DNA from 3 places in the Streptomyces sp. NPDC025618 genome. Region 2 is predicted to be linked to each of the others. Evidence: riboswitches for the same ligand, from Rfam matches in the RefSeq annotation. Region 2 holds a riboswitch; each other region holds the start of a gene.
The links. A riboswitch is a leader RNA that binds a small molecule or an ion and turns the genes downstream of it on or off. The one in region 2 is predicted to bind cyclic di-AMP.
Positions count from the first base shown of each region.

Region 1 (9,747 bases), 110 kb from region 2:
CCACGGCCGCGCGCATCTGCGGCAGGATCATCGGCACCCAGTGCTCCTCCCAGCCGGCGAGGATCGTGCGGGCCTCCGGATGGAGCGTCATCCACCGCATCGTGTTCTCCGGGACCTCGCGGCGCGGGAACATCTCGGCGAACGCCTGGTTGTGCGCGAGCACCCGCCAGGACTGGTCGTTGATGTAGGCCATGTGGGACTGGCCCTCGACGACGTCCTGCCAGGCCCGGGGCACCTCCGTGCCCGAGCGCTGGTGCAGCGGGTAGGGCGGGCGGCGGTGCACGGCGTAGAGCCACAGCGACGTCCACTCGTGCTCGGTGAACGCGAGCAGCCGCGCGACGTCGCGCAGCAGGTCCTCCGGCGGATTGGGATACGCGCCCGTCTCCAGCCGGTTGAACGTGCCGTAGGTGCGGTGCAGCAGCTGGTCGATCTGACTCTGGGTCAGCCCGGGGGCACGCCTGCCCTGGCGTGACGGACGGACGAGTCCATGGTCCTCCGGAGCGATCCGGCCCCGCCGTTCGCGGAGCAATGCCTGTAGGGCTTCCTTGTCCAACGGAAATCTCCCCCAATATCACGAACGGCGCCGCAAGGGGAAGCCGATTTGATGGGTCACTTTTTCCTGCAAAAAGCTCTCCGCAGAAATGATCGCATCCCTGCTGCATGATCGACCCACGGGTCAGCAGCCACGGGGGTGCCGCTGACCTGGCCCGACTTCACCGCGAGCAGGTGGTCGTGAGAGAGCTGGAGGGAGGGGGACACCATGCGTGCGCTGACCGACCGACAGGGACAGCAGTGGGCGGGGAACATCCGCCCGCAGCTTCCGCGAGCGGCGTTATAGGAACGGCGGGGCCGCGCCCCGCCCCTTCGCGGGCGCCTTCGCCACGCGACCCGCCGCCCGTCTGCTCCGAACGGGCGTCGCCCGGCCCCGCGCCGGGCTGTCCGCGCCGCTCCACCGGTGCCTGCTGATAGATCGGCGGTACAGGCGCGACGCGAAGGAGCCCGTCATGCGCGAGACCCGGGGGGTTCCCTCCGCCGCGGCGAGCGCCGCCCGGATCGGCGTCACCTGCGCGGGCGCGGTCCCCGCGGCCGTGCTCCGCCTGAGCGGCACCCCGCTCGCGCCCGGCTGGGCCGTGGCCGTCTACGGCCTGGGCGTGCTGTGCTCGGCGCTGCTGCTGATGTGGGCGGCCGAGACCGCCCGCGCCGACATGGCCGGCGCGCTCGCGCTCGCCCTGCTGGCCTTCATCGCGGTGCTGCCCGAATACGCCGTCGACCTCTACTTCGCCTACGCCGCCGGTTCCGACCCCTCGTACGCCGCCTACGCCGCGGCCAACATGACTGGCGCCAACCGGCTGCTCGTGGGCGTCGGCTGGCCGCTCGTCGCGCTCGCCTCGGCACTCGCGCTGCGCCGCCGCTCCCTGCCGGACACCGGGATCGCGCTGGAGCCGCACCGGCGCATCGACGTCGCCTTCCTCGCGGTGGCCGCCGTCTTCGCCTTCGTGATGCCGCTGACCCGGGAGATCGGCTGGTACGTCCCGGTGGTGATCGTCCCCTGGTACGGCTACTACCTCTACCGGATCGGCAAGTGCGGCTCGGGGGAGATGGAGGAGCTCGTCGGGGTCCCCGCGCGGCTCGCCACGCTGCCCCGGGCCGCGCGCCGCGCCACCACCGCGACGCTGTTCGCCGCCGCCGCGGCCGTGGTCTTCGCCTGCGCGGAGCCCTTCGCCAACGGCCTGGTGGAGGCGGGCGCCTCGCTCGGCATCGACCGTTTCGTCCTGGTCCAGTGGCTCGCCCCGCTGGCCTCCGAGGCCCCGGAGCTCATCGTCGCCGTGGTCTTCGCGTGGCGGCTGCGGGCGAGCGACGGACTCGGCGCGCTGCTGTCCAGCAAGGTCAACCAGTGGACGCTGCTGGTCGGTTGCCTGCCGCTGGCCCACGCGCTCGGCGGCGGGGGAGCGGCCCTGCCCCTGGTGACCCGTCAGGTCGACGAGGTCGCCCTGACCGCCGCCCAGACCGTCCTCGCCGTGGTGATCCTGCTCGGCCTGCGGTTCGTCCCCCTCCAGGCCGCCGGTCTCTTCGTCCTCTTCGCGGTGCAGTTCGCCCTGCCGGGCGAGTCCGCCCGGCTCCTCATGGCCTATGTGTATCTGGGCCTCGCCGCTCTGCTCCTGGCCACCCGCGTCCGCCACCTGCCGGCCACGGCCCGGGCCCTGGGCGGGCGGATCGAGGGCGACCCGCACTACTGACGCGGCCACGGGCCGGCCCATGGCCGCCGGTCACGGTTCGGTGATGAGATCGGTGAGGGCCTTGATGCCGTCCGCCGCCAGCACCCGGCGCTGCCGGTCCGCCGGGGTGCCCCGCAGCAGCAGCCGGTGCACCAGCGAGCTCACCTGGTGGAGGTCGCCGGACTCCTCCAGCGCCTGCCCGATGTGCCCGAGCAGGGCGTGGACGACATCCTCGGCACCGCGCCGCTTCCCCTCGGGGTCGACGAGGACGCCCTCCAGGCCGTGCCGGGCGGCGTGCCAGTTCGCGGCGCTGAGCAGCTCCGGCGTGCAGTGCGCCGACCGGCGGCCGCTCTTCTCGTCGCGGATGGCGGTCGCCACCATGCCGCGCACGATCCCGGCGAGCATCACGGCGTCGTCGACGCGCAGCTGGACGTCCAGGCAGCGCACCTCGATCGTGGGATAGCGGTCGGACAGCCTGGCCTGCCAGTACAGCTGCCCCCGGTCGGTGATCGCCCCGGCGACGAAGAGCGCCTGGATACGCTCCTCGTAGTCGGCGAGGTCGGCGAAGTGCGGGGGCGGCCCGCTGACGGGCCAGCGGCTGTAGACCACGGTGCGCCAGCTGGCGAAGCCGGTGTCGTGACCGTGCCACATCGGTGAGTTGGCCGCCATGGCCACCAGCACCGGCAGCCAGGGGCGGACGCGGTTGAGGACGGCGACGCCCATCTCCCGGTCGGGGATGGCGACGTGCACGTGCATCCCGTTGACCAGCTGCTCGTCGACCAGTTGGGCCGCCCGGCTGCGCATCGCCAGATAGCGCGGGTGCCGGGTGACGGGTACGGGCACCAGGCCCGCGCGGGGTGACGTGCCGGACGCCGCGATCCGGCAGCCGTTCCGCTTGGCGGCGGAGCTCACGGCGTGGCGCAGCCGCAGCAGATGGCCGCTCGCCTCCGCGAGGTCGGTGCAGACCGGAGTGGCCACTTCCACCTGGGCCTGCAACAACTCCGCCTGAATCTCCCGCTCGTGCACGACCGGCTCCAGGTCCACCGCTGCGCAGACCTGCTCCGCCTTCGGAACGGGCAGTGCGGTGGCCGGGTCGAGCAGAAGATACTCCTCCTCGATCCCTAGGGTGAGCATGCCGTAGGGCTACCCTCGCGCTGTCGAGGCGAACCGCGCGCTCCCCGCGGTCGCGTGTTTCTGACGCAAAGACGTCCGCCCTCCTGCGCGTACCGGCGGCGGGACGGCACCGGGTGACCGGATTTCAGTCTCCGGATTACCTCAACTCCCAAGAACGCAAAGGAGTTGAATGATTTTCGCGCGCCGGAAAAGCGCCCCGGTTCCGTGAATGCCGCGAAGTGAAGAAGTTCACAGAAAGCCGTTCCGGCTCCGGTTTCCGGGACTTCGTGATGCAGGATCGTCACTCGAACACAAGATCCCGTCACCGAGACGGGCACCCCGGGCGGACGCCGAGTCCTGCCGCCGTTCCGGGTGCGGAGCAGACCGACTGGATCGGCAGGAGCGGGAGACCCAGGTACGGCGGACCACGATGGCGGTGGTCCTTGGGGTGAAGCCACGGATGTGGCCGGGCAACTTCGACAGCCCGAACCCGACAGGTCATCTTTCGCAGGCGGATGACGAAGGGTTTGACATGTCTGCGTTCCCCGGCATATCCACGCTCGTGTCCAAGGCCGGCGCCGCGACCGTCCTCACCGCCGCCACCGTCACCGCCTCGATGCTGCTGCCCGGAGTGGCGGCGAACGCCCAGGCGGCGACACCGGGTCAGGCCGCGCTGAAGGTCGCCGCCTCCAAGAAGGGCTCGCCCTACCAGTACGGCGCCGCGGGCCCCAACCGCTTCGACTGCTCGGGCCTGACGCTCTACTCGTTCAAGAAGGTCGGCAAGAACCTGCCGCGCACCGCGCAGGACCAGTACAACAGGACCCGGCACCTCTCCGCCGGCTCCCGCCAGACCGGCGACCTGGTCTTCTTCCACTCCGGCAGCAACGTCTACCACGTGGGCATCTACGCCGGTGACAACAAGATCTGGCACTCGCCCAAGCCCGGCGCTTCGGTCCGGCTGGAGAAGATCTGGAGCAACAGCGTCTGGTACGGCCGCGTCAACTGACCCGGCGGACCACCGGAAAGACGGCCCCCGGCGCTGAGAGGCGCGCGGGGGCCGTGTGCCGGTACCGGGTGGTGCGGCCGCGTGGCGCGATCAGGGCAGTTGCGCCCCGAACGCCTGCAGGGCCGCGGGTACCGGCTGGAAGAAGGTCTCGCCACCGGAGGAGCAGTCCCCGCTGCCGCCCGAGGTGAGGCCCAGTGCCGTGTCGTTGTCGAAGAGCGCGCCGCCGCTGTCGCCCGGCTCGGCGCACACACTGGTGTCGATCAGGCCGTCGACCTGGCCCTCCTGGTAGTTGACGGTGGCGTTGAGGCCGGTGACCTGGCCGCTGTGCAGGCCGCTGGTGCTGCCGCTGCGCTGCACCTGCTCGCCGACCGTCGCCTCACCGGCCCGGCTGATGTTCTGCTGGCTGCCGTTGTAGAGGTCGACCGCGCTGGTGTGGTCGGAGGAGCCGGTGTAGCGCACCAGGGCGTAGTCGTGGCCGGGGAAGGACGAGCTCTCCGTGGTGCCGGCCTGGGCGCCGCCCTGCGAGTCGGACCACTCGGCCGAGGCGTTGCCGCAGTGCCCCGCCGTCAGGAAGTACGGCTGCCCGTCCTTGCTGACGTTGAAGCCGAGCGAACAGCGCACGCCGCTGCCCCAGATGGCGTCGCCGCCGGCGATGAGCGGCCGGAAGGTGCCCGCCGTCCTTCTGAGCGTGGCCTTGTCACCCAGGCTCGCGACGACCTTGCCGAGCCTGCTCAGCCGCTCCCCGCGCACCGTGCTGTCCGCGGTGACGACGACCTTGTTGGTCCTGGGGTCGACCGACCAGGCGGTGCCCGGGATGGACGCCTGGGCCTTGAGGGTGCCTCTGGCCGAGGCGAGTTCGGCCGCCGAGTGCCGGACCTGCCGGGCCTCGGCGCCCGCGGCCCGTACCTTCGCCGCGGTCGCCGCGTCGAGCACGTCGACGACGAGCCGGTGGGTGGTGGCGTCGTAGTACGAGCCCGCGGTGTCCGCCGGGAGCTCGGCCGCGATCCGCTGGGCGAGGCCCGTGGCCTGCTCGGCGGAGACGGTGCCGGGCGCCGGTGCGGACATGGCGTGGGCGGCGGGCAGGGCGAGCGCGGCGGTCGCGAGGACGGCGGCGGCCGTACCGGCCATGGCGGAACGGCGTGCGGATATGCGAGGACGTTTCACGAGACCTCCAGTGGGGGGTGCCCGGCGAGACCGATGTCCGGGCACGGAGGGTGCATGTGAGGGGGTGACAGGGGCGTGACGGCCGATGCGCCGCCCGGGGCCGTCCGGGAGGTGCTAGTCGCGTCCATGTCAATTCCCTGGAGTATCGGATCGTCCCTGTGAACGTTCAAGAGCGACATTCGGTCGTACGGGCGGGGCGTCGGCAAGTCTCTTGTGTCACACGCGTACCGCGAGCCGTTCTTGTGAACGCCCGTGACGGGCGCGGATGAGCGAGGGGCGGTGAGCGGACAGGAAGGGGCGCGGCTGTCCGGTAATCGTTCCTTCTGGGGTGGGGCGAAGGTTTCTTTGCACACCTTTAACGGTGCCCGGATCCAACGGTGTCCGGAGCGCCCGGACGGCGACGGGCCCCCGACCGCGAACGCGGTCGAAGGCCCGCACCTGCGGCCCGCTCGGGCCTACTGCGCGCCCGTCGTGTGCGTCGGGCGGATCGGACCGCTGGGCTCGGTCCCCGGGATCGGGGTGCCCTCCGCGTGCTCGACGGGCGCGCCCAGCCCGGCGAGGATGGCCTGCTCGCTGGGCGTGTTCTGCTCTGCGGGCTGCGCGGCCTCGGCGGGCTTCGGGGCGTCGGTGGTCATGCGGAACTCCTGTCGTGCGGGTCGAACGGTCTTTCACCGAAGTATGTGACACCGCGATCAACAGGCGATCAACGGACCCGCACCCGTAACGTCACGGGTACCGCCGGCCGCGCGAACCCCTGAGATACTGTCCCCTTGTCGCCGGGCGGAGTGTGCGCGGCGAGGTCGGGGGAGACATGGGCGCCAGCGGAGCAACAACGGGAGCACGGCTCTCCTTCCAGCTGCTCGGCCCCGTGCACGCGCGGCTCGACGGGCACCAGGTCGAGCTCGGAGCCCGGCAGCAGCGCGCCATGCTCGCCGTCCTCCTGCTGCGTGGCGGCCGCACGGTCTCCAGCGACGAACTGATCGACGCCCTGTGGGGCGAGCTGGCACCGCCTCAGGCCCTCGGCACCATCCGGACCTACGCCTCCCGCCTGCGCAACCTCCTCGAACCCGGCCGGGTGGCCAGGACCCCGGCCACGGTCCTCGTCTCCTCCGCCGGCGGCTACGCCCTGCACATACGCCCCGAGCAGGTCGACGCCGTCGTCTTCCAGCGCCGCCTCGCCGAGGCCGCCGAGGCCCGCGACGCCGGGGACACCGAGACCGCGCACAGCCGCTACACCGCGGCCCTCGACCTCTGGCACGGCGCCCCGCTGGCCGGGCTCCCCGGCCCGTACGCCGAACGACAGCGGCACCGGCTCTCGGAGGCCCGCCTCGTCGCCCAGGAAGGGCTCTTCGACTGCGCCCTCGCCCTCGGCCGCCACGCCGAGATCGTCCCCGAGCTGAGCTCCCTCGCCGCCGAACACCCCCTGCGCGAACGCCTCCGCGCCCTGCTGATCCTCGCCCTCTACCGCTGCGGCCGCCAGGTCGAGGCCCTCGCCGCCTTCACCGACACCCGGCGCCTGCTCGTCGCCGAACTCGGCGTCGAACCCGGCCCCGAACTCACCGCACTGCACGCCAGGGTGCTCGCCGCCGACCCCGGCCTGGCCTACGCCCCGGCCGCGGCCCCCGAGCCCGCGGCCGGCCCCGCGGACACCGCGCGCCCCAGGGCCGTCCCCTTCCAGCTCCCGGCCGGCATCCCCGACTTCACCGGGCGCGAAGAGCTCGTGCGCGACGTGTGCGCCGCCCTCACCGAGACCTCCGGGCCCGCCGTGATGATCGCCATGCTCACCGGCATCGGCGGCGTCGGCAAGACCACGCTCGCCGTGCACGCCGCCCACGCGGCCCGCCCCTGCTTCCCCGACGGCCAGCTCTACGTCGATCTCCAGGGCCAGGGCGCGCACCCCGCCGACAGCGGCAGCGTCCTGGCCCACTTCCTCCAGGCCCTCGACGTCCCCGAGACGGACATCCCCGACGACCTCGGCCAGCGCGCCGCCCTCTACCGCTCCGTGCTCGCCGACCGGCGCGTCCTGCTCCTCCTCGACAACGCCCGCGACGCCGCCCAGATCCGTCCCCTCCTGCCCGGCACCGCGGGCTGCGCCGTCCTCGTCACCAGCCGGTCGCGGGCCCTCACCCTCGGCGGCGCCCGCCACTTCCACGTCGGCGTCGCCAGCGCGCCCGAGGCCCTCTCGCTCCTCGCCGCCATCGTGGGCGCCGAGCGGGTCGCCGCCGAGCCCCGGGCCGCCGCCGCGCTCGTCGCGGCCTGCGGCCATCTGCCGCTCGCCGTGCGCATCGTGGCCTCCCGCCTGGCCGCCCGGCCCGGCTGGACCATCGCCTCCCTCGGCACCCGGCTCGACGACGAACGCCGCAGGCTCGACGAACTGCAGGCCGGCGACCTCACCGTGGAGGCCACCTTCCGGCTCGGCTACACCCACCTCGCCGACGACCAGGCCAGGGCCTTCCGCCTGCTGGCCCTCCCCGCCGCCCCCGACCTGTCGCTGCCGGCGGCCGCCGCGCTGCTGGACTGTGACGAGTTCACCGCCGAGGACCTCGCCGAGGCTCTCGCCGACGCGGGCATGCTGGAGTCGTACGCCACCGGCCGCTACCGCTTCCACGACCTGCTGCGGCTCTACGCGCGTCGCCAGGCCGAGCAGACCGACACCCCGCAGGAGCGCCACGACGCCGTCCAGCGCCTCCTCGACCACCACCTCGCCACCATCGGCAACGCCTCCCGCACCCTCGAACCCGACCACGCGCTCCAGCGCCACCTGCACCCCGTCACCCTGCCCGGCGTCCCCTTCGCCGACGCGGACGACGCCCGGCAGTGGCTGCGCCACGAGCACATACCGCTCGCCTCCCTCCTCGCCCAGGCCGTCCCCGGCGCACCGGACGCCCTGCGCCCCGCGGGCGACCTGCTGCTCACCTGGTCCGGCCTGATCGAGGGCCCCGCCCACCGCGAGGAACTGCGCCGCCTCTGCGAACTCACCGCCGACACCGCGCACGCCCGCGACGAACCCCGCGTCGAGGCCCGGGCCCGCTACACCCTCGGCAACCTCCACTACCTCACCGATGTGTACGACGCGGCCGAGCGCGAACTGACCACCGCGCTGCGGCTCGCCGAGGAGGCCGCCGACCACCTGTGCCGCCACCTCGCGGCCAACGCGCTCGGCATCCTCCACCTCGCCACCGACCGCCCCGAGCGGGCCCTCCCGCTGCTGGAGCTGGCCGGCTCCCTCTGCGACGGCCTCGACGACAAGGGCAGCGAGGCGCGGGTGCTCGCCAACACCGCCCGCGTGCACCTCGCCCTCGCCCAGCCGGAGCAGGCCGAACGCGCCGCCGCGGAGGCCGTCCGGCTGGCGGAGGCGACCGGCAACGGCCCGACCGTCGCGATGACGCTCTACCAGCACGGCTACGTCCTCCGCAGGACCGGCGACCCCGCGCTCGCCGCCGAGCGCATGCGCGGCGCGCTCGGCCACTTCATCTCCCAGCACCAGCGCGGCTGGGAGGGGCTGGCCTGGGCGCGCCTCGCGGAGTGCCGCCTCGACGAACAGCGGGACGAGGACGCCGTCTCCTGCGCCGAGGAGTCCCTGCGGATCGCCCGCGAACTGGGCAAGAGCTACTGCCAAGGGCTCGCCCACGCCGTGCTCGGCCAGGCCCTCCCGCGCCTCGGCCGCCCGGGCCGCGGCCACGACCACCTGCGCGAGGCCCTCACACTCTTCACCCGCCTCGGGGTCCCCGAGGCCGTCGCGGTCCGTGCCCTGCTCGACACGGCGACGGCGCCCACCTCCTGAGAACCACACCCGCCACCCACCCGGGCACAGACTCTCTTTCCCCTGCCTGGAGGAAACGCTGCCAAGCCTTTGACCTGCGCTTTGCCACCCTCGACCGGCCCGTAGATCCACTCCGGCCGGGGCTACGCTGAGCGATCGTGGCACTGACCAATCTCACCCCCGCCCGAGCCTTCGGCACCTGGCAAGCGGACCCCTTCGGCCTCGCCCTCATCGTCCTCCTCGGCGGTCTCTACGCCTGGGGCGTCCTGCGGGTGACGAGGAAGGGCGAGCGCTGGCCCGTGGTCCGTACGCTCGCGTTCGTGACCCTCGGCCTCGGCGCGATCGCCGTCGCGACCCTGTCGTCCCTCGCGGTGTACGACCGGGTCCTCTTCTGGCCCGCCGCGGTGCAGAACATCCTCCTCGACCTGATCGCACCGCTCGGCCTCGCCCTCGGCGACCCCGTGGCCCTCGCCCGCCGCGCGCTG
Region 1 covers NZ_JBVHLW010000005.1:32,499-42,245, reverse strand. Annotated here, with positions in the region: gene ACZ4A5_RS07195 (MmyB family transcriptional regulator) at 1-553, opposite strand, end outside; gene ACZ4A5_RS07190 (hypothetical protein) at 1,005-2,237, shown strand; gene ACZ4A5_RS07185 (carboxylate-amine ligase) at 2,268-3,350, opposite strand; cyclic di-AMP (ydaO/yuaA leader) riboswitch at 3,706-3,858, shown strand; gene ACZ4A5_RS07180 (C40 family peptidase) at 3,862-4,335, shown strand; gene ACZ4A5_RS07175 (S1 family peptidase) at 4,426-5,499, opposite strand; gene ACZ4A5_RS07170 (hypothetical protein) at 5,955-6,134, opposite strand; gene ACZ4A5_RS07165 (AfsR/SARP family transcriptional regulator) at 6,311-9,283, shown strand; gene ACZ4A5_RS07160 (cytochrome c oxidase assembly protein) at 9,418-9,747, shown strand, end outside.
Region 1: linked by a shared signal. The riboswitch ahead of ACZ4A5_RS07180 (C40 family peptidase) and the one ahead of ACZ4A5_RS07635 (C40 family peptidase) in region 2 are both predicted to bind cyclic di-AMP.

Region 2 (9,747 bases):
GCCGCTCTCCTCGCAGACGGACAGGCAGGCGTCGATGACGGCGGGGGTCGCGCCCCAGTCCTCGTGGATCTTGAAGCCGACGGCTCCGGCACGCAGTTGGGCGCGCATGGAGTCGTAGGAGACGGTGTTGCCCTTGCCGAGGAAGCCGACGTTCAGCGGATAGCCCTCCATCGCCTCGAACATCCGGGCAAGGTGCCAGGAGCCGGGGGTGATGGTGGTGGCCTTGCTGCCCTCCGCCGGGCCGGTGCCGCCGCCGACGAGCGTGGTGACGCCGGAGGCGAGGGCCTCGTCCGCGATCTGCGGGCAGATGAAGTGGACGTGGGCGTCGACGGCCCCGGCGGTGAGGATCTTGCCGTTGCCCGCGATGATCTCGGTCTCGGGGCCGATGACGAGGTCGGGGTGGACGCCGTCCATCGTGTCGGGGTTGCCGGCCTTGCCGATGCCGGTGATGCGGCCGTCGCGGATGCCGATGTCGGCCTTGACGACGCCCCAGTGGTCGAGGACGACGGCGCCGGTGACAACGGTGTCGGGGGCGCCGTCGGCCCGGGTCGCGCGGGACTGGCCCATGGACTCCCGGATGACCTTGCCGCCGCCGAAGACCGCTTCGTCCCCGGCGTGGCCGGGCCCTCCGCTGCGGTCCTCCTCGATCTCGATCAGGAGGTCGGTGTCGGCGAGGCGGATGCGGTCCCCCGCCGTCGGGCCGAACAGATCGGCGTACGCGGCCCGGCTGAGCTCAGTCATCGAGCGGCCCTCCGCACTCGCCGCGCAGCCCCTCGACGACGCGCTTGCCGGCGATCGGCACCAGGCCGACCTCGACGGGGATGCCGGGCTCGAAGCGCACGGCGGTGCCCGCGGCGATGTCGAGCCGCTTGCCGCGGGCGGCGGCGCGGTCGAAGTCGAGGCCCGGGTTGGCCTCGGCGAAGTGGTAGTGCGAGCCGACCTGCACGGGCCGGTCTGCGGCGTTGAGCACGGTGAGCCGGGTGCGGTGGAGCCCCTGGTTGAGGGGTACGGGGTCGGCGGCGAGCAGGATCTCTCCGGGAATCATGGCGGTCTTCCCTTCAGCCGATGGGCTCGTGCACGGTGACGAGCTTGGTGCCGTCCGGGAAGGTGGCCTCCACCTGGACCTCGCGGATCATCTCGGGTATGCCGCTCATCACCTCGGCGCGGCTGAGCACCTTGCGCCCGGAGGACATGAGCTCGGCGACGGTCCGGCCGTCGCGGGCGCCTTCGAGGACGTGCACGGTGATCAGGGCCACCGCCTCGGGGTGGTTGAGCAGCACCCCACGGGCCCGGCGCTTCTCGGCTACGTCGGCGGCCACATGGAGAAGCAGGCGTTCCTGCTCATGCGGGGAAAGTTGCATGCGTCCACCTCACTGACGAACCAGTGCCCCCAGCGAACCCAACGGAGGCACACAAGAGTTCTACACACCTTTGACCTGGGGTTCTTCATCGGACGGCCAGGGATTGCAGATTAGAGCGGAAGCTTTTCCAACGCGTTAACTGACTCTTTGCGCATCCATGGCCAGGGGTGTCACGGGGGGCCGGAGGGGCCAGGGGGACGAAACCGGCGATCCGGGCCGGAACTTCATGCCGCTGCCGTCTGCAACTACTGGATCTTCTGGGCCGGATCACTCCGCTCCATCCGCATGACACGTACGACGGGCTACGGGCCCCGCAGACCGCGCGCGTCGCCCGCGCCGGGCCCGGCGAAGCCCTCGCAGCCGCGTTCGAGGGCGGTGGGCGGGAGTTGCCCGGGAGCCGCCTGGCGCGCCCGTTGCCGGTCCGGACCGGGGCGCGTCGGCGCGTCCGGGGCGCGGTCCCGCTCACGCTCCCGCCCGCGTCCGTGCATCACGGGTCGGCGGGCGAATAAACACCGCTCCCTCAGACGCCGGACGGTGTCGTAGACGACGCGCGGTGATCGATGTCAACCGGGCACGCACGCCGCGCCGGAGCGGTGCCGCGGGCCCCCAGGCCAGGGGCTCAACAGGGCTTCGCCGAAACGGACAATCCCCGTCGTGTCCAGCGGAATTGCCCGGGAGTGAGCAGCCTCACATACCTCTGGTTCCGCTCGGAATCCGTACCTGGGCTGCGCCAAGATCCGGTCGACGACAAGACCCCGCCATCCCGGCGGGGCGGTCCAGGCGGACGCCGAACCCCGCCGCTGCCTGGATGCCGGGTCGAACGAACGCACCGGTGGGGATGGAGGACCCGAGCACGGTGGGACGACCAAGAGTAGTGCGGTCGGCCCTTGGGGTGAAGCCGTTGACACGGCCGGGCATCTTCGCCTGCCCGAACCCGACAGGTCATCCTTCACAGGCGGCTGACGAAGGGTTGGCACATGGGTGCGCACAAACGTCCGTCAATGATGTCCAGGGCCGGCGCGGCCTCCGCGCTCACGCTCGCCGCCGTCGGCGCCACGGTGCTGGTGCCGGGCGGCGCGACGGGAGCCGAGGCATCGACCGTCGCCACCGACGCACTGCACATCGCGGCCTCGAAACAGGGTTCCCCCTATCAGTGGGGCGCGACCGGCCCTTACCGCTTCGACTGCTCGGGCCTGACCCTCTACTCCTTCAAGCGGGCCGGGAAGACCCTGCCCCGCACCGCCGCCGAGCAGTACAACCGGACCACCCATATCTCCCGCTCCGCCCGCGAAGCCGGTGACCTGGTGTTCTTCGTCTCCGGCCAGGGCATCTACCACGTGGGGATATACGCGGGCGGCGGCAGGATCTGGCACGCGCCCAAGACCGGAGCGGTGGTCCGCCTGGAGCGGATCTGGACGAACAACGTCCGCTACGGCCGGGTGAACTGACCCGCCGGCACACCCAGCGGCAGGAGGCGGCCGCGCCGCCGCACCGGGGCCCCGCACGCCGTGCGGGGCCCCGGCCCCGCCCTCACCGTTCGGCGCTGAGGGCGGGCACGGTCCAGGGCAGCGAGATCCACACGGTCTTGCCGCCGTCCGGGTTCGGGGTGAAGAAGACCCTTCCCCCGCGCTCCGCGGTGAGGCAGCGGATGATGACCAGGCCCCGCCCGTTGTCCTGCTGGACGGCGGCGGGCAGTCTGCGGGGGAAGCGCGGGTGGCTGTCGGTGACCCCGATCCGCAACTGCTGGTCGAGATCGAGCCGCACCTCGACGGTGAAGGTGGGCGACTGGCCACGGGTGTGCTGCACGGCGTTGGTGGCGAGCTCGGAGACGATCAGCCGCACGGTCTCGGCGGCGTCCGTGCCGCCCGGCAGCCCCCAGTCCGCGAGCACGCCGGCCACATAGCGGCGTGCGGTGGAGACCGAGGCGGGGGCGCTCGGCAGGGTGACGGTGGCTTCTTGGTGATCTGCCATGGCGCTGTCCCTTTCCCGCCGGGAGCGGACTCCGACGCAATGCGTCGTGAAGTCGAGAGCACTTCCGGACGGCTCTGCGCGACAGCCTGCCACCGGAAATGGGGGTGATGCGGGCGATCCTCCAGCATCTGCATATATCTGTCGCTCGAAGCGGTGAACTCTACGACGAGAGACCGGATTCCGACGGCACACTGGTCTATTGACAAGAAACACCACGTTCGTCACGGGGTTCATCACAGGCGGAGGCAGGGCTATGCGAAACGGACCCGCGGTGCGCCGCCGCAAACTCGGCGGCGAGCTGCGCCGCCAGCGCGAACTCGCCGGACTGACCAGCCTGGAGGCCGCGCACGCGGTGGGCTGGCACCAGTCGAAGGTCAGCCGCATCGAGACGGGCAGCAGTGGCGTGAAGTCCTCGGACGTCGCGCTGCTGCTGGACGCGTACGGGGTGTCGGACCCCGAACTGCGCGCGCTGCTGGGAGCGCTGTGCGGCGCGGGCACCGCCGATGCGGAGGGCGCCCGCCGGGGCTGGTGGTACGCCTACCGCAATCTGCTGCCGGCGGCGTATCTCGACTTCATCAGCCTGGAATCGGAGGCGTCGCGGTTACGCACCCTGGAGACGACGGTCGTGCCGGGCCTCCTCCAGACTCCCGCCTATGCCCGCGCGGTGACCCGTGCGGCGCTCAACGACCCGCCGCCGGAGCAGGTGGAGAAGCTGGTGCGGGTGCGCATGGCACGGCAGTCGGTGCTGGGCGGCGACAGTCCGCTGGAGCTGTGCGCCGTGCTGGACGAGGCGGTGCTCCGCCACGAGGTCGGTGGGCGGGAGGTCATGGCCGGGCAGTTGCGACACCTGGTGGAAACGGGTGCGCAGCGTCATGTGCGGCTGCATGTACTGCCGTTCTCCAGGAGCTGTCATATTGGCATCACCGGACCTTTTGTTATTTTCTCATTTCCGCGCATTGCTGATCTGGACGTGGTTGTTCTCGACCATTTGACGAGTAGCCTCTACCTCGAGCGGAAAGAAGACCTCCGGGCGTACGCCGAGGCATTCACCACGCTGCGGGCGCACGCCCTCTCGCACGAGAACTCGCTGGATTTCATCGCCGGGATCTACGACGGCGCGTAAGGAGGCACCATGTCCGCAATGCCTCGGTACGTACCTTCCCCTTCGGCCCTGTGCGGCGCAGTGTGGCGACGCAGCAGCTACAGCACCGGAATGAACAACTGCGTGGAGACGGCCGGTCTGGCCCCCGGGCTCCTGGCCGTGCGCGACTCGAAGAACACCGCCCTGTCCGCCCTCTTGCTCTCCCCCCTCGCCTGGTCCTCCTTCCTCGGAGGACTGCGCGACGGCTCCCTCCGTCCCCCCGACCGCACGACCTGAGCCGTCAGGCGGCCGGTGCGGTCCGTACGACCGTGCCGGCCGCCTCCTCGACCTGCCGGTCCGACAGGTCCGCCCGGGCGGTCAGCCTCAGCCGCGAGATGCCGTCGGGCACGGACGGCGGCCGGAAGCAGCCGACCGCGATCCCGGCGGCCCGGCAGTCGGCCGCCCAGCGCACCGCCGCCTCGGGGGACGGCGCCCGTACGGACACCACCGCCGCGTCGGGCCGTACGGCTTCGAGGCCCGCGGCCGTCACCCTTCGGTGCAGCTCGCGGGCGACGTGCCGGGCGCGCGCCGCGCGCTGCGGCTCGCGGCGCAGCACCCCGAGGCTCGCCAGGGCCGCGCCCACGGCCGCCGGGGCGAGGCCGGTGTCGAAGATGAAGGTCCGGGCGTTGCTGACGAGGTGCCTGATCACCCGGGCCGGGCCGAGGACCGCACCGCCCTGGCTGCCCAGTGACTTCGACAGGGTGACGGTGGCGACGACGTCCGCCGCGCCCGCGAGGCCCGCCGCGTGCACGGCCCCGCGGCCGCCCTCGCCGAGGACGCCCAGGCCGTGCGCGTCGTCCACGAGCAGGGCCGCGCCGTGCGCCCGGCAGGCGTCGGCGAGCGCGGCCAGCGGGGCGGCGTCGCCGTCGACGGAGAAGACGGAGTCGGTGACGGCCAGCGCGCGGCCGCCGTGGGCGTCGAGCGTCTTGCGGACCACGTCGGGATCGGCGTGCGGGACCACCGCGGTCTGTGCCCGGGCGAGCCGGCAGCCGTCGATGAGCGAGGCGTGGTTGCCCGCGTCGGAGACCACGAGGGCCGCGTGCTCCGCGGGCCCGGTGAGGGCGGTGACGGCGGCGAGGTTGGCCGCGTAGCCCGAGGAGAACACCAGGGCCGCCTCGAAGCCGCAGAAGGCGGCCAGTTCCTCCTCCAGCCGGGCGTGCAGCGCGGTGCTGCCGGTGACCAGTCGCGAACCGGTCGCTCCCGCGCCCCACCGGAGCGCGGCCTCGGCCGCCGCCGCGGTGACCTCCGGGTGCCGGGTGAGCCCCAGATAGTCGTTGCCCGCCAGGTCGGCCAGCGGCGATTCGGCGGGGCGCGGACGCAGGTCCCGCACCAGACCGGCGGCGAGGCGGCGCTCGTGGTGCCGGTCGATCCAGTCGAAGGGGTCCTGGGGCATCGGCCGTCCTTGTCGTTTCCGTGGCGGGGCGACGGTGGGTGGGAGCACGGCGGGGCCCCGGGCCCCGCTTTGTATGCAGTGCATAGAACGTAGTCCTCGTCCCGCCTGGTCAGGGTGTGGCAATACACACACCTCAAAAGGGGGCTGTTGTGCGATCTCTCCATTGGCCCGAGGCGGTGCGGTGCGTAAGGATCTCGGCCATGGACCTGCTGAACACGCTGGTGGACAAGGGGCTGCGGCGGGAGCTGCCGACCCGTGAAGAGGCGCTCGCCGTACTGGCGACCTCCGACGACGAACTGCTCGATGTGGTGGCCGCGGCGGGCAAGGTGCGCCGCAAGTGGTTCGGGCGCCGGGTGAAGCTCAACTATCTGGTCAACCTCAAGTCCGGGCTCTGCCCCGAGGACTGCTCGTACTGCTCGCAACGGCTCGGTTCCACGGCCGGGATCCTGAAGTACACCTGGCTGAAGCCGGAGGAGGCGTCGCAGGCGGCGGCCGCCGGTGTCGCGGGCGGCGCGAAGCGCGTCTGCCTGGTGGCCAGCGGGCGCGGGCCGACGGACCGGGACGTGGAGCGGGTCACCCGGACCATCGAGGCGATCAAGGAGCAGAACGAGGACGTCGAGGTGTGCGCCTGCCTCGGGCTGCTCTCCGCCGGGCAGGCGGAGCGGCTGCGCGCCGCGGGTGCCGATGCCTACAACCACAACCTCAACACCTCCGAGGCCACGTACGGCGACATCACCACGACGCACACCTACGCCGACCGCGTGGAGACCGTTCAGCAGGCGCAGGCGGCCGGCATGTCCGCGTGCTCCGGGCTGATCGCGGGCATGGGCGAGAGCGACGCCGATCTCGTCGACGTGGTCTTCTCGCTGCGGGAGCTGGACCCGGACTCGGTGCCGGTCAACTTCCTCATCCCCTTCGAGGGGACGCCGCTGGCGAAGGAGTGGAACCTCACCCCGCAGCGCGCGCTGCGGATCCTGGCGATGGTGCGGTTCGTCTGCCCGGATGTGGAGGTCCGGCTGGCGGGCGGCCGCGAGGTGCACCTGCGCTCGATGCAGCCGCTCGCGCTGCACCTGGCCAACTCGATCTTCCTCGGCGACTATCTGACCAGTGAGGGCCAGGAGGGCAAGGCCGACCTGGCGATGATCGAGGACGCGGGCTTCGAGGTGGAGGGCGCGGACACCACGACCCTGCCCGAGCACCGCGCCGACGCCCTGGCCTCCGCCTCGGCCGGCAGCTGCGGCGGGCACGGCGGTGGCGGCTGCGGACCGTGCGGGGACGGCGGCGCCGAGGCCGCCAAGGCTCCCGAGGCGGCAGCGCCCCAGGCGGAATCGGTAGTTCCGGTCGGTGCCCCGGGCGAGGTGCGCCCGGAGCTGGTCGCCGTACGCCGCCGGGGCGCGGGGACGGACCTGCCGCCCAATGCCTGAGCCCCTCGCCCCCGGGGAACTGCTCGCCCTCGACCGGCAGCACGTCTGGCACCCGTACGGCCCGATGCCGGGCCGTACGGAGCCGCTGATCGTCGCTTCCGCGTCGGGGGTGCGGCTGCGGCTCGCCGAACCTGCCCACGGCAGGGACGAGTTGATCGACGGGATGTCGTCGTGGTGGTCCGCCGTCCACGGCTACAACCACCCCGTGCTCAACGCGGCCGCGCGGGAACAGCTGGGCCGGATGAGCCATGTGATGTTCGGCGGGCTCACCCACGAGCCCGCCGTGCGGCTCGCGGCCCGCCTGGTGGAGATCACTCCCGAGGGCCTGGAACACGTCTTCCTCGCCGACTCCGGTTCGGTTTCGGTCGAGGTGGCCGTGAAGATGTGCCTCCAGTACTGGCGCTCGGTGGGACGGCCGGAGAAGCACCGGCTGATGACCTGGCGCGGCGGCTACCACGGCGACACCTGGCAGCCGATGGCCGTGTGCGACCCGGACGGCGGGATGCACGAGCTGTGGTCGGGGGCGCTCCCCCGGCAGGTGTTCGCGGACGCGCCGCCGCACGACTACGACACGGACGCGGTGGACGCCTACTCGGCGCACCTGCGGGAGGTCCTCGCGCGCCACGCGCACGAGCTGGCCGCCGTGATCGTGGAACCGGTGGTGCAGGGCGCGGGCGGGATGCGCTTCCACGACCCGGTGTATCTGCGCGTGCTGCGCGAGGCGTGCGACGAGCACGGCGTGCTGCTGGTGCTGGACGAGATCGCCACCGGCTTCGGCCGTACGGGCAGGCTCTTCGCGGCGGAGCACGCGGGGATCACCCCCGATGTGATGTGCCTGGGCAAGGCGCTGACCGGCGGCTATCTCACGATGGCCGCGACGTTGTGCACGACGCGGGTCGCGGAGGGCATCTCCGGCGGCGAGGTCCCCGTGCTGGCCCACGGCCCGACGTTCATGGGCAATCCGCTGGCGGCGGCCGTCGCGTGCGCGTCCATCGACCTGCTGCTGTCCCAGGACTGGCGGACGGAGGTCAAGCGCATCGAGTCCGCCCTGCGCGACGGCCTCGCCGACGCGGCCGGGCTGCCCTCGGTACGGGACGTCCGGGTGCTCGGCGCGATCGGCGTGGTCGAGCTGGACCACGAGGTCGACATGGCGGCGGCGACCCGCGCGGCGGTCGGCGAGGGCGTCTGGCTCCGCCCGTTCCGGAATCTCGTCTACACGATGCCGCCGTATGTGACGGGTGACGAGGACGTGGCCCGGATCTGCGCGGCGGTGCGCGCGGCGGCGCGGGTCGCGTAGCCGGTCCGCGCGGACGCCTGCGGGGCACCCCGAGAAGAACGAGAAGAACGAGAAGAAGTGGAAGACATGACCGTTCTCGTCGTCACAGGCACCAACACCGAGGTCGGCAAGACCGTCGTCACCGCGGCCGTCGCCGCGGCGGCGACGGCCGCGCACCGGACCGTCGCCGTGCTCAAGCCCGCCCAGACCGGTGTCACCCCGGAAGAGCCCGGTGACATCGCGGAGGTGCGGCGGCTCGCCGGTCCGGTGACGGGCCGCGAACTCGCCCGGTTCCCCGACCCGTTGGCCCCCGCCACCGCCGCCCGCCGCGCGGGCCGCGCGCCCGTGCGGCCGCGCGAGGCCGAGCGGGCCGCGACCGGGCTGGCGGCCGAGCACGACCTGGTCCTGGTCGAGGGCGCGGGCGGGCTGCTCGTCCGGTTCGACGAGGCCGGTTCGACACTGGCGGACGTGGCGGGCCTGCTGGCCGCCCCCGTGCTGCTCGTGGCCCAGGCCGGCCTGGGCACGCTCAACGCCACCGCGCTCACCGCGGAGGCGCTGCGCGCCCGCGGTCTGCGCTGTCAGGGCGTCGTGATCGGCAGCTGGCCCGCGGACCCCGGCCTCGCGGAGCGCTGCAACCTCGCGGACCTCCCCGAGGCGGCGGGCGCGCCGCTGCTGGGCGCGGTGCCGGAGGGCGCGGGCGCGCTGCCGCCCGCGGAGTTCCGCGCCGCGGCGCCCGGCTGGCTGGCACCGGAGCTGAACGGCACGTGGGACGCGGCCCGCTTCGCGGCGTCCCAGCGCGGTTGACGAACCACGCGGGAGGCGCAAGTTGGCGGTCGCTTACGGCCGACCCAGCCCGTCCGGCGCTTGAAGACGGGCCCGAGGGGCACCTCCGCCGCAGGCGGCAACGAACCCGCGCCTGATCAACGAACCGCACCCAGGACTCCAGCACCCGGACACACCGGGAATGGTGCGGGTGCGCCTGGCGGGGGAAGAATCGCGATAACCGCCATATCCCCGGGAAGGGGTGTGCCATGTCGCTCCGGTCCACCACGACGCCGCACGACTCCGTGCACCATCCGGTGTTCGCCCGGTACTACGCGAAGCTGAGCCCGCTCCTCGACGAACGCGCCGGCATGGCCGCGCACCGGCGGGAGTTGCTGGCCGGGCTGTCGGGCCGGGTG
Region 2 covers NZ_JBVHLW010000005.1:143,062-152,808, forward strand. Annotated here, with positions in the region: gene ACZ4A5_RS07620 (urease subunit alpha) at 1-741, opposite strand, end outside; gene ACZ4A5_RS07625 (urease subunit beta) at 734-1,045, opposite strand; gene ACZ4A5_RS07630 (urease subunit gamma) at 1,059-1,361, opposite strand; cyclic di-AMP (ydaO/yuaA leader) riboswitch at 2,161-2,334, shown strand; gene ACZ4A5_RS07635 (C40 family peptidase) at 2,339-2,809, shown strand; gene ACZ4A5_RS07640 (ATP-binding protein) at 2,892-3,332, opposite strand; gene ACZ4A5_RS07645 (helix-turn-helix domain-containing protein) at 3,586-4,455, shown strand; gene ACZ4A5_RS07650 (DUF397 domain-containing protein) at 4,546-4,710, shown strand; gene ACZ4A5_RS07655 (8-amino-7-oxononanoate synthase) at 4,715-5,866, opposite strand; gene bioB (biotin synthase BioB) at 6,067-7,290, shown strand; gene ACZ4A5_RS07665 (adenosylmethionine--8-amino-7-oxononanoate transaminase) at 7,283-8,587, shown strand; gene bioD (dethiobiotin synthase) at 8,654-9,370, shown strand; gene ACZ4A5_RS07675 (class I SAM-dependent methyltransferase) at 9,598-9,747, shown strand, end outside.

Region 3 (9,747 bases), on a different contig from region 2:
GGGCGAGCCGAGTTCCGTGGCCGCGTGGCCCGGGGCGATCACCGTGACGCGTACGCCGTGCGGGGCGGCCGTCTCGCGGATCGCCTCGGACGCCGCGTGGACGGCGAACTCGGTCGCGCAGCAGACGGCGTTGGCCCCGAAGGACTTGCGGCCCGCGATCGGACTGACGTTGACGACGGTGCCGCGGCGCCGCTCGGCCATCCCGGGCAGCACGGCGTGCGTCCCGTCGAACACCCCGCGGAGGTTGATGTCGATCACCTGGTCCCACTCGGCGGGGTCCCGCGTCACCGGATCGCCGGTGAGCGTCACCCCGGCGTTGTTGACGAGCACGTCCGTGGGTCCGTACGCGTCCTCCGCCTCCCGGGTCGCCAGGGTGAGGGCGGCGCGGCCGGTGACGTCCACCGCCCGGCACAGCGCGCGCGGCAGGCCGAGCGCCTCCAGCCGTTCGAGCCGTCTGCCCAGGAGCAGCAGGGGGTGGCCGTCCTGTGCGAACAGCCGGGCGCGAGCGGCCCCGCTGCCGGAACGGGCCCCGGTGACCACGGCGAGCGCGCAGGGGGTGTCCATGCCGGGGACGCCAGGCGCGTAGGGCGCGGTGCGCCCGGTGTGGGGTCCGGTCGGGTGACCCGACCAGTTCGCCCGAACCCGGCCCCGATGCCGTGTTCGCGCCGCTACGGTAAGTGCGCGGGGTGGGGTGTGGCCGAGGTCGGGAGGTCGAGCGGCATGGAGAACTCGCGAGCGGGTGAGAGCGGGAGCGGGAGCGGCGGCAAGGGCACGGAGCGCGCGGAGGCCAGGGGGCGCGAGGGGCGCGGCGGGGGCGCGGGCGCCGAGCTCACTCCCGCCGAGCACGTGGAGCGGCTGCTGGACCGGGCGCAGAACGGCTTCGAGATCGACGAGGCCGTGCTCGCCCGGCTGCGCACCGCGCTGATGCACCAGGCCGAGCTCCGCTCGTACCGCCAGCGCAACGACGACACGCGGCCGCTGCGGTGCAACACCTACCGGCACATCTTCCTGCTCACCGACGGCAGCAGCCTGCTGCTGTACGAGCTGGAGCACGACACCGGGCCCGACGAGCGGTTCCTCTACGAGCTGTATGCCCAGGAGGACGCCCTCGACCAGGCCGAGCGCCGGGTCCACGAGCGGATCGGCGGTGGCATCGGCCCCGGCAGCGAGGCCGAGGAGCTGCCGGCCTGGCTGGCGGAGGAGCTGCTGCTCGCCATGGGCCCCACCCAGCCCCGCCGGGAGTACGTCTCCGACGCCTCGCCCGACCACGCCCGGCGGCTGCTGCGCCGCGCGGAGAACGAGGACGGGCCCGGCGAGGTCGTGCGTGAGCTCCTCCAGGAGGCGCTCGGTCACCACATCGCGCTGATCACCAAGCCGCGCCGGCGGGGCACCGGCCGGGACGCCACCTGGTGCCGCTTCTACGAGCACGCCTTCCTGCTGGAGGGCGGCGGCGAGCTCAGCCTGTGGGAGCTGGAACACAACATGACGGCGGACGGCAGGCTCGTCTGCGAGGTCTATCTCGACGAGGCGGAGGCCGAGGTGGCGGCGGACCGGCACGCCCGCGCCCAGGGCGTCGAGCTGTAGCCTGGGGCGGGGTACGGGCGGGTCCCAGGGGCCGGCGGACGGCGGGGCGGGAAAGACGGGGGTTACGGGGGCCGCCCCCGTGTGCTATGGTCGACGGAAGTTGCAGTTGTGGTACCCATGAACTCGTGTGCGCCTGACGGTTATGTAGCCGAAGGCGCATTTTTGTTTTTGCCGGTCTATTCCGGTGTGGGGCCCATCCCATTCACAAGGAGATAGACATGGCTACTGGCACCGTGAAGTGGTTCAACTCGGAAAAGGGCTTCGGCTTCATCGAGCAGGACGGCGGCGGCCCGGACGTCTTCGCCCACTACTCGAACATCGCCTCCTCCGGCTTCCGTGAGCTGCTCGAGGGTCAGAAGGTTTCCTTCGACGTCACGCAGGGCCAGAAGGGCCTGCAGGCCGAGAACATCGTCGCTGCCTGACGATTCACATGCCCGCCCGGTCCGGGTGACGGGACTTCCGGCCCTCGCGCCGTGAGTCCGACGTCCTCGCCGGGCACCGCATGAAGCACCACGTAATGGGGCCCGCACCACTGGGTGCGGGCCCCATTGCTGCCCCCGCACCAGCGCGCCCAGGCTTTTCCGCCGTCCGTCCGTACCGGCCGGTCCCGCGAAGCGAAGTCTCTCTTCCGGGCGTGCCACCCCATTGAGGGAAGGTCCCCGCATGACTCGCTACGCCCGTTCTTCCTCCGCCGACGGCGGCTCCGCCCGTCCGCCCCGCCAGCGCGGTGGCGGCGGCCAGTCCGCCCGCGGCGGCCAGGCGCCCCGCCGCCGTACCGCCGCTCCCCTCCAGGGGGAGTTCGAGACGCCGGTCTCCACCACCCCGGCCCTGCCGCCGGTGGCCTCCTTCGCCGACCTGGACATGCCGAACGGCCTGCTCGCCACGCTGACCCGCGAAGGCGTCACCGAGCCGTTCCCGATCCAGGCCGCGACCCTCCCCAACTCGCTGAGCGGCCGTGACGTCCTCGGCCGCGGCCGTACGGGCTCCGGCAAGACGCTGGCCTTCGGCCTGGCGCTGCTCGCCCGCACGACGGGCCGCCGCGCCGAGCCCGGCCGTCCGCTCGCCCTCGTGCTCGTCCCCACCCGCGAGCTGGCGCAGCAGGTCACCGACTCGCTCAGCCCGTACGCCACCGCGGTCAACCTGCGGATCGCCACCGTCGTCGGCGGCATGTCCATCGGCCGGCAGGCGCAGACCCTCGCGCGCGGCGCCGAGGTCCTGGTCGCCACCCCGGGCCGGCTCGCCGACCTGATCCAGCGCGGCGACTGCAAGCTCGGCGACGTGCGGATCACGGTCCTGGACGAGGCCGACCAGATGGCCGACATGGGCTTCCTGCCCCAGGTCACCAAGCTGCTCGACCAGGTCGACCCGGACGGCCAGCGCATGCTGTTCTCCGCGACCCTGGACCGCAACGTCGACCGCCTCGTGCGCCGCTTCCTCACCGACCCGGTGACGCACTCCGTCGATGCCTCGGTCGGCGCGGTCTCCACGATGGAGCACCACCTGCTCTTCGTGACCGACGCGGACAAGAAGGAAGCGGTCACCCGCATCGCCGCCCGCGAGGGCCGCGTGATCATGTTCGTGGACACCAAGCGCGGCGCCGACCGCCTGGTGAAGAAGCTGCTCTCCGAGGGCGTGCGCGCCGGGGCGCTGCACGGCGGCAAGAGCCAGCCGCAGCGCAACCGCACGCTGGAGCTGTTCCGTACGGACCAGGTCACCGCGCTGATCGCCACCAACGTCGCCGCCCGCGGCATCCACATCGACGGCCTCGACCTTGTCGTGAACATCGACCCGCCGATGGACCACAAGGACTACCTGCACCGCGGCGGCCGCACGGCCCGCGCGGGCGAGTCCGGCACGGTCGTCACCCTCGTCCTGCCCGAGCAGCGGCGCGAGATGACCCGCATGATGGTCACGGCGAAGATCACCCCCAACGTCATCAAGACGCACCCCCGCGACCCCGAGCTGGAGCGGATCACCGGTGCGCGTGAGCCCAGTGGTGTCGCGGTGGTCATAGCGCCGCCGGCCGCCGCGCAGCAGCCGCAGGGCACGAAGAAGCCGTCCCGCTCGCGCGGCTCGGGCTCCGGGTCCGGCCGCGGCCGTACGCGTACGGAGCCGAGCGCCGGCAACGGTGGCGGCGGCTACCGCGGCTTCGGCAGCGGCACGGGGCAGGGCCAGGGCGGCGGGGCGTCCCGCCGCTCGGGCGGCACGCGGCCGGGCAACGCGGTTCGCCGTGGCGGTGGGGGCGGGGGCTCTCGGCGGGCGCCGAAGGTCTGACCGGTAGCCGGGGGGCTCGGGGTTGCCGTGTGGGTTCTGCGGGTTGCTCGCGCCTTGCGGTTCGGGTGGCCTGCGGGCTCGCCGTTGCCGGGTGCGGGTTGTCTGCGCCTGCGGCGGGAGCGCCCTGCGGGTTCGCCGTTGCCTTGTGCGGGTTTCGTTGCCGCCTGCGGCGGGAGCGCCCTGCGGGCTCGCCGTTGGCTAGGTGCGGGTCCGCTGCGCCTGCGGCGGGCGGCCTCAAGCGCCGGCCGGGCTTGGGTTGTGGTGGGTGCCGGGGGTGGGTCTTCCGGGCTGGGACCTGGAACGCGGTGCGGTGCGGGTCAGGCGCATTGAGTGCCCCGGATTCGCACCGCGTTCCAGAACCCCACCCTCCAGCCCCACCCCCTCCCGCCGGAGAGCGGCATCGGGTTGTGGGGGTGGGCCGGTCTTCCCTTTCAGCGCGTCCGGGGTGCTCGCTGTCGCCCAGTCCTGCATGGGAGTGCTCGTTGCTGGTCCGGGCGCGTCAGTTCGCCCAGCCTGCATGGGAGTGCTCGTTGCCGTTCCGGGCACGTCCGTCTTTTCAGCCTGTCCGGGGTGATCGTCGCCGTGCCGGGCGCGCCCGTCTTTTCTTTTCAGCTCGTCCGGGGCTCGTTCCGGCCCGGGTACGCGTTTCTTTCCAGCCCGTCCGGCGCTTGAGGACGCGGCCGCAGGCCGCTCCCGCCGCAGGCGGCGAACCGGCCCGCAGATCGGGGTCTGGGGCAGCGCCCCAGTTTCGGGAAGGGGCGGGGCTGGGGAAAAGCGCCGCAGGCCAACCGACCCGCACATCGAGGGGCTGAGGCAGCGCCCCCACGCACGCGCGGGCAGCCGCACCACGGGCGACAAGACCCTGCTCGCGACCCGACCCGACCGGCGACGGACGTCCCCGCCAGGGCGACGACGTTTCCGGTACGCCCGCCCCGACACAGCCGCCTGCCCGTACGGCGGGCGTCCGGCGGGCGGACGGCGCCATCGACCGCCACGCCGAGAGGCCCGCAGCACCGAAATCCCCCCGCACACCCAGTAGTGGATCTTGATCGTTCCGCATTCCGTCGGAATAAGGACCACATTAAGAAGTCGGCCTCCTCGCCAAGTCCTGACCAAGGAGCCGGTCGATTCAGCCTTTCGGCTTGGAAACCACGCGGTCTGTCTATTAACGTTCGATAACGACGTGCGGTCCTCATCACCGCCGCAAGAGGCGGCGCCGTGCGCCTTCGCCGAATCCCGCGGGCACAGCAAGACCTGATACACCAGCAGCATCTGGGAACCGGGGAACCACCCGCCCTGGGGTGAATCGGGCCGCACCCGGCTCGTAGGAGACCTTCCTGCTCCGAACCCGACAGCTAACCCGGTAGGCGAGAAGGAAGGAAAGGAGTGCGCCCCCGTGGCGTCCAACGAGCCTGCCCTCGACCCCACTCTGCACGGGTCGAACGAGCACTACGCACCCGAACTTCCGATCGTGCCCGCGTATATGACCGCCCATATGGCGACGCCCTCGCCGCAGACGGCGGCCATGGAAAGCGGCACCCCGGCGATCGCGCCTCCCGCGCGGGGCTTCACCACTGATCCTCAGCCGGTGGCGCCTCAGCCGATGCCCCCTCAGCCGGCCGCACAGCGACCGGCAGCGCCCCAGCCGACCGTCCCGCACTGGGCGGTGCCTGAGCCGACGGCGCCGGAGCCGGCCGTCGGCGAGGCCGCGCACCCCGCCCCCGTACCGGCCCGTGGCGGGAGCGGCGGCCGGCACCGCGTCGCCAAGCAGCGCGGCGGCACGATGGCCCGCAGCGGCGCCGTCCTCGGCGTCGGTGTCATCGCGGCCGTCGGCGCGGGCGGCATGGCGAGCGCGCAGGACCGCCCGGCGGCACCGATATCGGTACCCGACCTGGCCGGCTCCCTCCTCGGCGGCGGTCAGACACACGAGGAGCAGGCCGCGCCCGCCGCGCCCGGTGCCGAACAGCCGCTCACCCAGGCCGGCCTGAGCACCGAGGAAGCGGCCCAGGGCACCACGAACGCGGGCGAGGCCCTGCGTGCCCGCATCCTCCAGCAGGCCGAGCACCAGCAGACCTCCGCCGACGACCGGACGCGCGAGGCGGCGCAGCGCGAGGCGGCCGAGGCGGCGGCCAAGAAGGCGGCGGAAGCGGCCGAGGCGGACAGGGCGGCGAAGGCGGCCGAGGCCGAGCAGGCCGAGGCGGCGCGTGCCGAGGCCCACCCGGTGGCCCCGGCGGACGCCGCCGACCCCACCGACACCGGGCCACGCACGCCCGCGGCGCACAGCCCGGGCGCGTACACCCTCCCCGTCGGCTCGTACACCCTGACCGCCGGCTTCGGCCAGGCGGGCAACATGTGGTCCGCGAACCACACCGGCGAGGACTTCGCCGCCCCGACCGGCACGCCCGTCAAGGCGATCGGCAGCGGCACGATCACCCACGCCGGGTGGGCGGGCGCGTACGGCTACCGCATCGTGCTGAAGCTGGACGACGGTACGGAGGTGTGGTTCTGCCACCTGTCGTCGATGGTGGTCACCTCGGGCAAGGTGAACAGCGGCGACGTGATCGGCCGCGTGGGCGCCACCGGCAATGTCACCGGCCCGCACCTCCACCTGGAGATCCGCCCGGACGGCGGAGCCCCGGTCGACCCGCTGCCCTGGCTGCGCGAGCGTGGCCTGGAGCCGTAGCCCGCGGCAGCCGTCACGCATATCTGGCACGGACAGGGGCACCCGGATGCCGTGACAGCCGCGATCACCACCTCCGTACCGGCCCGTCTGGACCGCCTCCCCTGGTCCCGCTGGCACTGGATGGTGGTGATCGGCCTCGGCACGGTCTGGATCCTGGACGGCCTGGAGGTCACGGTCGTCGGCAACATCGCCGGCCGCCTCTCCGAGCGGGGCAGCGGCCTGCCGGTCACCTCGGGCGAGATCACGGGCCTGGCCGCGGCCCTCTATGTGGCGGGGGCGTGCTCCGGCGCGCTCTTCTTCGGCCGCCTCACCGACCGGTTCGGCCGCAAGAAGCTGTTCATCGTCACCCTCGCCGTCTATCTGGCGGCGACGGCGCTGACCGCCCTGTCGTTCTCCTCCTGGTGGTTTTTCGCCTTCCGCTTCCTGACCGGATTCGGCATCGGAGGCGAGTACGCGGCCATCAATTCCGCCATCGACGAGCTGATCCCCGCGGCCTACCGCGGCCGGGTCGACCTCATCATCAACGGCAGCTTCTGGATCGGCGCGGTCGGCGGTTCACTGCTGTCGATCCTGATGCTCGACACGGCCGTTTTCCCAGTGGACGTGGGGTGGCGGCTGACATTCGCGCTGGGGGTGGTCCTGGGCCTGGTCATCCTGCTCGTACGGCGCCATGTGCCGGAAAGCCCGCGCTGGCTGTTCATCCACGGCAGAGGGGACGAGGCCGAGGAACTCGTGACCTCGATCGAGGAACGCGTCGCGGCGGAGAAGGGGCGCGAGCTGCCGCCCGCCGAAGGTGAGATCACCATTCACCAGCGGTCCGCGATCACCTTCCGGGAAATCGCCCGTACGGTGTTCGGCCAGTACCGCCGGCGTGCCGTGCTCGGCCTCGCCCTCTTCATCGGCCAGGCGTTTCTCTACAACGCGATCACTTTCGGCTTCGGCGCCATTCTCACCACGTTCTTCGGCGTCTCCACTTCCCGGACCGGCTATTTCTTCGCGGTCATCGCCGCGGGCAACTTCTGCGGTCCGCTCCTGCTCGGCCGGCTCTTCGACACCGTCGGCCGGCGCGTCATGATTTCCTCGACCTATCTGCTGTCCGGCCTGCTCCTCTTCGGCACGGCCTGGCTCTTCGGCGCCGGGCGGCTGAGCGCCGACACCCTCACCGCCTGCTGGGCCGTCGTCCTCTTCTTCGCCTCGGCGGGCGCGAGCAGCGCGTACCTCACGGTGTCGGAAGTCTTCCCCATGGAGACCCGCGCGATGGCCATCGCTTTCTTCTACGCGCTCGGCACGGCGGCCGGCGGCATCACCGGTCCGCTGATCTTCTCCGACCTGACGAGCAGCGGCGTCGTCGGTGACACGGTGCTGGCATTCCAGATCGGCGCGTCCCTGATGTGTGCCGCCGGGCTGGTCGCGGCCTTCCTGGCCGTACCGGCGGAGGGGCGTTCCCTCGAAGCGATCGCGGCCCCGCTGTCCACCGAGCGGGCGGCGCCGCTCCCCGCGACGGCGAAGTAGCGGAATACCCTTCACCGTAAGGATGTTGGAGAGAGTCATGGCTGACATTCACAAGAAGATCGGCAACCTGTCCGTCCACCCGCTGGCCCTCGGTGGCAATGTGTTCGGGTGGACGGCCGACGAGGCGGAGTCCTTCGCCGTCCTCGACGCCTACGCGGAGGCCGGCGGCAATTTCATCGACACCGCCGACGTCTACTCCGCCTGGGCGCCCGGCAATACGGGTGGCGAGTCGGAGACCGTGATCGGCAACTGGTTCGCCGCCCGCGGCAACCGCGCCGACATCGTCCTGGCCACCAAGGTCGGTGCGGGCGTCCCCGAACCGCGCGGCCTGTCGGCGGCCGTCATCAAGTCCGGCGTCGAGGATTCCCTGCGCCGCCTGCGCACGGATTACATCGACCTTTACTACACGCACTACGACGACCCGTCGGTGCCGGTGGAGGAATTCCTCACCGCGCTCGACGCCCTGGTGAAGGAGGGGAAGGTCCGCGAGATCGCGGCCTCCAACATCACGGCCGAGCGGCTGACGGAGGCCCTGGAATTCTCCGACTCGGCGGGCCTGGCGAAGTACGCGGCGATCCAGCCGCACTACAACCTGGTCTCCCGCGACACGTACGAGGGCCCGCTCGCGGACGTCGCGGCCCGCCACGGCCTGGCCGCCGTCCCGTACTGGGCGCTGGCAGCCGGCTTCCTCACCGGCAAGTACCGCCCGGGCACGGTGGTGGACAGCGCCCGCGCCGAGGGCGCCGGCAAGTACCTCGAAACGGAACGCGGCCTCCGCGTCCTGGCGGCCCTGGACGAGGTCGCCGCGGCACACGACGCGGAACTCTCGACGGTGGCCCTGGCGTGGCTCGCTTCCCGCCCGACGGTCGTGGCCCCGCTGGCGAGCGCGCGGACGGTCGCCCAGCTTCCGGCGCTGCTGGCGATGGCGGATCTGAAGCTCACGGAGGCGGAGCTTTCGCTTCTGACGGAGGCGTCGGAGTAGGGCGGAGCCGAGAAGGCAGAGGGGCCGGTGGTACGGCCCCTCACGCTCCCAGGCGCGGTGGTCCGGCTCCTCACGGCAGGACCGCCGCCCTCACGCCGGGCCGGAAGCCCGGTGATTCCGCACGCTCTCAGGCGCGGCTCTCCACGACCCAGGAGGCCAGCGCGACGCCGCCCGCGACGGCGAAGACGGACGGCCAGGGGCCCACCTTCTTCGACAGCGGGTGCGACCCGGCGAACGCGGCGACGTACAGCCCCGTCAGCGCGGCAGCCTTCCCGGCCCCGGCCTTCCCGGCCCACTGCCGGGCGGCCACGGCCCCGGCGGCGGCCAACGCGACCCCACCGAGCGGCCGCTTCTTGGTCCACCGGGCGACGCCATACCCCCCGACGAGCCCACCGGCAGCCACGACGGATGTCGGAATCCCAGCCATCTGCACAACCTCCGCACGCATCAGAAACCTCTTGCCTCCCGAGGCTACGCCGGGGGTGCGAGGGGGGCGGCTACGGGCCCGTCTGCGCGAGCGGCTCGAAGAGGCCGACCCGATAGCGAGCAGTGCGGCTTGATCGTCTGAGCATGGACAGGAGCTGTGACGTGATCAGGTGTCCGGGTGCCGGCGGGGCCGGGACGGGGAGACGACGTCAACTTGATTGATTAGTTAGATCGAATAAGTTTCGGCATCAACAGCGCTGCCCGCTCCGCTTCGGTGGGGCAGGCG
Region 3 covers NZ_JBVHLW010000003.1:317,141-326,887, forward strand. Annotated here, with positions in the region: gene ACZ4A5_RS05440 (SDR family oxidoreductase) at 1-564, opposite strand, end outside; gene ACZ4A5_RS05445 (DUF6227 family protein) at 721-1,584, shown strand; gene ACZ4A5_RS05450 (cold-shock protein) at 1,803-2,006, shown strand; gene ACZ4A5_RS05455 (DEAD/DEAH box helicase) at 2,248-3,858, shown strand; cyclic di-AMP (ydaO/yuaA leader) riboswitch at 5,109-5,243, shown strand; gene ACZ4A5_RS05460 (M23 family metallopeptidase) at 5,255-6,541, shown strand; gene ACZ4A5_RS05465 (MFS transporter) at 6,593-8,053, shown strand; gene ACZ4A5_RS05470 (aldo/keto reductase) at 8,091-9,035, shown strand; gene ACZ4A5_RS05475 (hypothetical protein) at 9,163-9,462, opposite strand.
Region 3: linked by a shared signal. The riboswitch ahead of ACZ4A5_RS05460 (M23 family metallopeptidase) and the one ahead of ACZ4A5_RS07635 (C40 family peptidase) in region 2 are both predicted to bind cyclic di-AMP.